DNA from 2 places in the Streptomyces sp. NPDC005566 genome. Region 2 is predicted to be linked to the other one. Evidence: riboswitches for the same ligand, from Rfam matches in the RefSeq annotation. Region 2 holds a riboswitch; the other holds the start of a gene.

Region 1 (4,171 bases), on a different contig from region 2:
CAAGGCGGGCGAGGCCTTCGCGCAGACGAACGAGGCGACGGGCAAGCCACGCGGTGCTCTCGTGCCCGGCGACATGGGCCAATGGGGTTATGCCACGCTGGCCCTGGGCTCGGCGCTGGCGCTCTTCATGTACCCGCACTCGATCACGGCGACGCTCTCCAGCCGCAGCCGTGACGTGATCCGGCGCAACACCACGATCCTGCCGTTGTATTCGCTGATGCTCGGCCTGCTGGCCCTGCTCGGCTTCATGGCGATCGCCGCCGGAGTGAAGGTGGACAACGGTCAGCTGGCCATTCCGCAGCTGTTCGAGAACATGTTCCCCGACTGGTTCGCCGGTGTGGCCTTCGCCGCGATCGGGATCGGCGCACTGGTACCCGCAGCGATCATGTCGATCGCCGCGGCGAACCTCTTCACCCGCAATATCTACAAGGACTTCATCAAGCCCGACGCGACCCCGGCCCAGGAGACCAAGGTCTCCAAGCTGGTCTCGCTCCTGGTCAAGGTCGGCGCGCTCGCCTTCGTCCTCACGATGGACAAGACGGTCGCGATCAACTTCCAGCTGCTCGGCGGGATCTGGATCCTCCAGACGATGCCCGCCCTGGTGGGCGGCCTCTTCACCCGGTGGTTCCACCGCTGGGCCCTGCTGGCGGGCTGGGCGGTCGGAATGGTCTACGGCACGGCCGCCGCGTACGGCGTCGCGAGCCCGACCCAGAAGCACTTCGGCGGGTCCTCCAAGGAGATCCCCGGCATCGGCGAGATCGGCTACATCGGTCTGACGGCGTTCGTGCTGAACGTCGTCGTGGTGGTCGTACTGACCTTCGTCCTGAACGCGCTGAAGGCACCGGCCGGGATCGACGAGACCTCCCCGTCCGACTACACCGCGGACGCGGGCGACCCGGGTGTCAAGACGGCGCTGCCGCCGGCCACCGTGGGTGCCCCGGGCAGCGCCACCGTGGGCGCCCAGGGCGGCGATCCCACGGCGGGCGACGGTCCCACCGTGGGTGCCCCGGGCAGCGGTCACTGACCGCACCCTCCGAAGCCGGTTCCTCAACGGGCCGCCGCATCCCCAGGGGCGCGGCGGCCCGCTCCGTTCGGGGCCGCCGGAGGGGTGTCCGGCTCGCCGTACGGGGAGTCCGTTCTGCCGTGAAGGAGTCCAGATCTCCGTAAAGGAGTTCGACCCTCACTTCCGCCTGATGCAGACTCCCGCCATGGACATCTCGATCAGGCCCGTCGGCCTCCAGGAGCACGAGGCACTGGCCGGCATCACCGCCGAGGCGTATCTCGCCGACGAGCTGCTGGACTTCGGCGCCGACGACCCCTATCTGGCGGAACTGCGCGCGGTCGGCCGCCGGGCCGCCGAGGCGGAGGTACTCGTCGCGGTGGGCGGTGACGGCACGCTGCTCGGCGGTGTGACCTACGCGGCACCCGGCAGCCCGTGGGCGGACATCGCCGGGGTGGACGAGGCCGAGTTCCGGATGCTGGCCGTTTCCGGCGAGGCCCGTGGACGCGGGGCGGGCGAGGCGCTCGTACGGGCCTGCATCGACCGGGCACGGGCCACGGAGGGCGTCTCCGGTCTCGTCCTGTCGACGCAGCAGGCCATGCACGGCGCCCATCGGATCTACCGGCGGCTGGGCTTCGTACGCACTCCGGAACGGGACTGGAAGCCCGTCGAACACATCTCGCTCCTGACATTCCGCCTGGAGCTCTGACCGAGCGCGACACAACATGTGGGGGCTGCCATGTCCGACGGCCCCCACATGTATGCTCATGCTCGCTGTCTCCGCAGGGGAATCCGGTGCGAATCCGGAACTGTCCCGCAACGGTGTGATCGGTGTGCTTCTGCGCACCGGGAAGTCCGAAGACCTGCCGACAGCGCGTCCGGCTCGACCGAACCGGACGCCCGACGTCCGGGCCTCGCGGAGGGCCGGTGGACGCCGTGCGCAGTGCTGCCCCTCTCCCGGGCATCGTCCTGCCCGGCTGCCCCCGCTCCCGCCGGCCCCGAGCCGAGCGAGGGATAGCCCCAGTGACCATCGCGCCAGCCGATCCGGTTTCAGCGGTCGATTCAGCCGAGTCCGCGCACGCCACGCCCGACGGGCCCGGGACCGCACTGCTGCGGACCCTGACCGACCTCACCGTCGATCTGCCCGACACCGACCCGGGACGGGTCGCCGCCGCCGCGCTGCGCGGCCGCAACGCCCGGTCGGACGAGGCCGAGCTGCGCTCGCTGGCCACCGAGGCCGCCGCGGGCCTGATCTCCGAGGACCCCGCCTACTCCCGGCTCGCCGCACGGCTCCTCACCCGCACCATCGCGGACGAGGCCGCCGGCCAGGGCGCCGTGTCGTTCTCCGCCTCGGTTGCCGTCGGCCACCGCGAGGGCCTGATCGCCGACCGTACGGCGGAGTTCGTCACGCTGCACGCGGACGCCCTCGACGCGCTGGCCGGGCAGGCGCTCACCGACGGCGCCGACGACCGCTTCGGCTACTTCGGGCTCCGGACGCTGTTCAGCCGCTACCTGCTGCGCCATCCGCTCACCCGCCAGGTCATCGAGACCCCGCAGCACTTCATGCTCCGGGTGGCCGCGGGCCTCGCCGAGGACACCTCCGAGCGCGCCCTGGACGAAGTCGCCTCGCTGTACGGGCTGATGAGCCGGCTCGACTACCTTCCCTCCTCGCCCACCCTGTTCAACTCCGGTACCCGGCACCCGCAGATGTCCTCCTGCTATCTGCTGGACTCCCCGCTGGACGAGCTCGACTCGATCTACGACCGCTACCACCAGGTGGCACGGCTGTCCAAGCACGCCGGGGGCATCGGTCTCTCGTACTCCCGGATCCGCGCCCGGGGTTCGCTGATCCGTGGCACCAACGGGCACTCCAACGGCATCGTTCCGTTCCTGAAGACGCTCGACGCCTCCGTCGCCGCGGTCAACCAGGGGGGCCGCCGCAAGGGCGCCGCCGCCGTCTACCTGGAGACCTGGCACGCGGACATCGAGGAGTTCCTGGAGCTGCGGGACAACACGGGTGAGGACCAGCGCCGCACGCACAACCTGAATCTGGCGCACTGGATCCCCGACGAGTTCATGCGCCGCGTCGACGCGGACACCGAGTGGTCGCTGTTCTCCCCTGCCGACACCCCCGAGCTGGTCGACCTGTGGGGCGACGAGTTCGATGCCGCGTACCGTGCGGCGGAGGCCAAGGGCCTGGCCCGCAGGACGATGCCCGCCCGTGAGCTGTACGGGCGGATGATGCGGACGCTCGCACAGACCGGTCAGGGCTGGATGACGTTCAAGGACGCCTCCAACCGGACCGCGAACCAGACCGCCGAGCCGGGGAGAGTCGTGCACTCGTCGAACCTGTGCACGGAGATCCTCGAGGTCACCGACGACGGCGAGACGGCCGTCTGCAATCTGGGTTCGGTCAACCTCGGCGCGTTCGTCGTCGGCGGGGAGATGGACTGGGAGCGGCTGGACGCCACGGTCCGTACCGCCGTGACCTTCCTCGACCGCGTGGTGGACATCAACTTCTACCCGACCGAGCAGGCCGGGCGCTCCAACGCCCGCTGGCGCCCGGTGGGCCTGGGCGCGATGGGCCTGCAGGACGTCTTCTTCCAGCTGCGGCTGCCCTTCGACTCCCCCGAGGCCCGCGCGCTCTCCACGAGGATCTCCGAGCGGATCATGCTGGCCGCCTACGAGGCGTCGTGCGACCTCGCGGAGCGCTCGGGCCCGCTGCCCGCCTGGTCCGAGACGCGCGCCGCCCGCGGTGTACTGCACCCCGACCACTACGACACCGAGCTGAACTGGCCCGAGCGCTGGGACGCACTGCGTGGCCGGATCGCGAAGACCGGGATGCGCAACTCGCTGCTGCTCGCCATCGCGCCGACGGCGACGATCGCCTCGATCGCCGGTGTGTACGAGTGCATCGAGCCGCAGGTCTCCAACCTCTTCAAGCGCGAGACGCTCAGCGGGGAGTTCCTCCAGGTCAACGCCTACCTGGTGGACGAGCTGAAGAAGCTCGGCGTGTGGGACGCGCGGACCCGGGAGGCACTGCGCGAGGCGAGCGGCTCGGTGCAGGGCTTCGCCTGGATTCCCGAGGAGGTGCGTGCGCTGTACCGCACGGCGTGGGAGATCCCGCAGCGCGGTCTGATCGACATGGCGGCGGCCCGTACGCCGTTCCTC
Region 2 (4,171 bases):
CACCACCACACCCGGCTCGGCCGCCAGCGCGTCCACATCGGTGAAGTTCGACATCAGCGGCACGGCGCACACCGCGACCCGCAGGACGTCCTGGCCGTGCGGCGGTGCGACGACCGACTCCCGCACGGCGCCGCGCATCGACACCCGCAGCCCGTCCTCCTCGTCGATACCGAGGCCGTGGGCGAACGGCAGCACCCCGTACGTACGGCGCCCGGTGAGCTCGTGCAGCATGTCCAGGCCGGGCTCCAGCAGCGACACATCGCCGCGGAACTTGTTGACGAGGTACCCGGCGACCAGCGCCTGGTCCTCGGCGCTCAGCAGCGCCGTCGTACCGAAGAACGAAGCGAACACCCCGCCCCGGTCGATGTCCCCGACGACCAGCACCGGGAAGCGAGCCGCCCGCGCGATGCCCATGTTCACGATGTCCGTGCGCCGCAGATTGATCTCGGCCGGACTGCCCGCCCCCTCGCAGATCACGGCGTCATACGTGCCCCGGAGCTGCTCCAGACAGTCCACGACCGTCCCCAGCAGCGATTCCTGGCGCCCGCCGTGGTAGCCGCGCGCACTCATCTCGCCGACCGGCTTCCCCATCAGGACCACCTGACTGGAGCGGTCACCACCGGGCTTGAGCAGCACCGGGTTCATCAGCACGCTCGGCTCCACCCGGGCGGCCTGCGCCTGCATCGCCTGGGCACGGCCGATCTCCGCACCCTCGTGGGTGACGAACGAGTTCAGCGACATGTTCTGCGCCTTGAACGGTGCGACCTTCACCCCCTGGCGCACCAGCCACCGGCAGATCCCCGCCGTGACGACGCTCTTGCCCGCGTCCGAGGTGGTTCCCGCGACCAGCAGCCCGCCGCCCTGTCCGCCGCTCATGCCCGACCCTTCCGTCCTGCGGCCAGCCGCGCGGCCGCACACACGCCGAGGGCCAGCACACTCACCCGGCGCGACAGCCGCACCGCGCGTTCGATATCAGTGACCCGCACGTCCCGGCCGGTCTCCCCGTTGAGTACGGGCCGGTGCTCGACCCGGCCGCCGTACGCGAGAGTCCCGCCGAGGCGCACGCCGAGCGCACCCGCGAACGAGGCCTCCACCGGGCCCGCGTTGGGGCTCGGGTGCTTTCCCGCGTCGGCCCGCCAGGCCCGTACCGCCTCGCGCGGACGGCCACCGGCGGCCACGGCGAGCACCGCGGTGAGGCGGGCCCCGGGCCAGCCGGCGAGGTCGTCGAGACGGGCCGAGGCCCAGCCGTAGCGGCGGTGGCGCGGCGACCTGTGGCCGACCATGGCGTCGAGTGTGTTGACGGCCCGGAACGCGACGAGGCCCGGGACACCGCCGATGGCGCCCCACACCAGAGCGCCGACGACGGCGTCGGAGGTGTTCTCGGCGACGGACTCCACCACCGCGCGGGCGATCTGCGGTCCGTCGAGGGACTGGGGGTCACGGCCGCAGAGGTGCGGCAGCCGCTCCCGGGCCACCTCGACGTCACCGGCGGCGAGCGCACCGCCGATGGCGCGGGCCTCCCGGCCCAGCGACGTACCGCCGACGACGGACCAGGTGGCGGCGGCGGTCAGGGCCACGGCCGCGGCGGGACGGTCGCGTACGGCACGGGCGGCCAGCGCGGCGGCGCCCGTGGCGCCCCCGGCGCAGACGAGTGCGTGCAGGGCGCCCCAGCCGCGGTGGTCGCGCCACAGCCGGCTCTCGACGCCTGCCGCGGCCTGCCCGAAGGCGGCGACGGGGTGGCCCCGCCGGGGGTCACCGAGCAGCAGGTCGCCGATCAGACCGGCGGTGGCGCCGTACGCGAAGATGCGGTCGGCTCGCACGGTTCAGCCGGCCGTCGCGCCTCGAAGGACCTTCGGAGCGGGTGACACAGGGACCGACGCACGGCAGCCAGGCATGGCAGATGTCCTTAACTCAGGGTCCGCGCCCTGGTTCGACGTGACCGGCGACGAGAGTCTCCTGGCTTCCGGATCCGCAGTTCCCCCGGCCTTCCAGTCCGTGGTGGACCGTGACTTCCGTGTGGGGGCCTGCTCCCCGGTGACAGTGGCGGGACCGCGCCGGATTCGCACCGGCTTCCTCTCCTGTCGCCGTAAATGGCACCGGCAGTCCACCACGCCCCGTGAACGCCCGTCAACCTGCCGTTGACCTGCGGGAGTGCAGTGTGCGCAGACGCACATCGGGCCGGACACACCCGTGGTGTGTCCGGCCCGATGCGAGGAGACGGCGGCGCCGCGCCGGGGTGCTCAGACGACGATCAGATAGATCCCGTAGGCGACCGCCGCCGCGCACAGCCCGAAACAGGCGTACGCGCCGGTGCGCGCCAGCGTGAGGGATCCGCCGGACTGAACCGCCGAGGCCTGCTTGGCGAGGCCGATGATGCCGAGAGTGAAGAGGCCGACCAGTGCGACGGTGACCACGAGGCTGACGCCGAAGACGGAGGCGAGAGCTGCCCAGTCGATGTTCATACGGATCTGTCCTTACACCGTGGCCGGTCGGGCCGGGTCGGCCGGGGTTCCGGCCGTCGGGGCCGGGGCCGGGATGGTGGTCTTGAGGTCCGGGACGCCGGAGCCGATGGGCGGCGGGCTGACGGCCGCGATGGCGGTGGTGACGACGCCCGCGGGCTCGGCGTCCGTCTCGTTGACGTTGGTGTGGTCGACCGGCTTGCGGCGCGACAGCAGCCAGATGGCACCGGAGCCCGCGACGAGGAGAACGGCGACCACGCCGACACCCCAGGGGCCCTGTTTGGTGAGGAACTCCGCGCCCGCGCCGACCAGGCCGGCGGCCGGCAGGGTCAGGCCCCAGGCGATGAACATGCGGGTGGCCGTGGACCAGCGGACCACGCCTCCCTTGCGTCCGAGACCGGCGCCCATCACGGCACCGGAGCAGGACTGGGTGGTGGAGAGGGAGAAGCCGAGGTGCGAGGAGGCCAGGATGACCGTGGCCGCACTGGTCTGGGCGGCGAAGCCCTGCGGCGGCCTGAGGTCGGTGAGGCCGCTGCCCATGGTGCGGATGATGCGCCAGCCGCCGAGGTAGGTGCCCAGTGCGATGGCGATACCGGCGGAGGCGATGACCCAGACCGGCGGGTTGGAGCCGGGGGCGAGCACGCCACCGGTGACCAGGGCCAGGGTGATGATGCCCATCGTCTTCTGGGCGTCGTTGGTGCCGTGGGCGAGGGAGACGAGACCGGCCGAGGCGATCTGTCCGGCCCGGTAGCCCTTGGCGGTCGACTTCAGCTGCGCCTCGTCGGTGATCTTCCGGTTGAGGCGGTACGTCAGCTTCGTGGCCAGTAGTGCGGCCAGACCTGCCACGAGGGGGGCCGCGATCGCGGGCAGGAGGACCTTCGTGACGACGGTGCCGCCGTTGATCGAGGACCAGCCGGCCGACATGACCGCGGCGCCGATGAGGCCGCCGAAGAGCGCGTGGGAGGAACTGGAGGGCAGGCCGACCAGCCAGGTCAGCAGATTCCACAGGATGGCGCCGACGAGCGCCGCGAAGATGACCTCGGTTCTGAGGCCGTTCTCATTGATGATCCCGCCGGAGATCGTCTTGGCGACCTCCACCGACAGGAACGCGCCGACGAGGTTGAGAACGGCGGACATGGCCACCGCTGTCTTGGGCTTGAGGGCGCCGGTCGAGATGGTGGTGGCCATCGCGTTGGCGGTGTCGTGGAAACCGTTCGTGAAATCGAACACGAGAGCTGTCACGATCACGATCGCGAGCAGCAGCGTGATGTGTTCCATTTACCCAGGCAATCGTTCGACGTCAGTGGCTGTAGGAACGTAAGCAACCTGGATGAACGGAAGATGAACTGGGCAGGGCGTTGTGGTGACTCCAAGCGCGAGCAGCCATTCCGCTTGTGTGCGCCCAGGGTGGCCGCACCGGCCCGCGCCGGTGCGGCAACCGGCCTTCGCCGGGTTCCGGTGCGCACCTGGTGTGCCGCATTTGCCCCTTTGGGATGACATCGGTCACGTGACCCTCGACGGCTCCGCCCGACAGGCCACGGCGGAGCCGGAGTGATACGAACGGATGACCCTAGGATCGCCCCATGAGCGATCAGCACCAGGACGCGATCGAGCGGGCATGGGACGGCGTCGTCGCGACGGCCCGCAGGACTGCCGCGGACGGGCTGGTCGTCGGCACCTCGGGCAACGTGTCGGCGCGGGTCGGCGGAGTC

What was found. A riboswitch is a leader RNA that binds a small molecule or an ion and turns the genes downstream of it on or off. The one in region 2 is predicted to bind cobalamin.
Region 1: another riboswitch for cobalamin. It lies ahead of ABZS61_RS13915 (ribonucleoside-diphosphate reductase subunit alpha); the one in region 2 lies ahead of ABZS61_RS14620 (cobalamin biosynthesis protein).

Annotation. Positions count from the first base shown of each region.
Region 1 covers NZ_JBEXDB010000007.1:287,451-291,621, reverse strand. Annotated here, with positions in the region: gene mctP (monocarboxylate uptake permease MctP) at 1-1,024, shown strand, start outside; gene ABZS61_RS13920 (GNAT family N-acetyltransferase) at 1,209-1,709, shown strand; cobalamin riboswitch at 1,755-1,886, shown strand; gene ABZS61_RS13915 (ribonucleoside-diphosphate reductase subunit alpha) at 2,024-4,171, shown strand, end outside.
Region 2 covers NZ_JBEXDB010000008.1:52,763-56,933, reverse strand. Annotated here, with positions in the region: gene ABZS61_RS14625 (cobyric acid synthase) at 1-876, opposite strand, end outside; gene ABZS61_RS14620 (cobalamin biosynthesis protein) at 873-1,820, opposite strand; cobalamin riboswitch at 1,950-2,077, opposite strand; gene ABZS61_RS14615 (hypothetical protein) at 2,241-2,462, opposite strand; gene ABZS61_RS14610 (inorganic phosphate transporter) at 2,475-3,737, opposite strand; gene ABZS61_RS14605 (class II aldolase/adducin family protein) at 4,043-4,171, shown strand, end outside.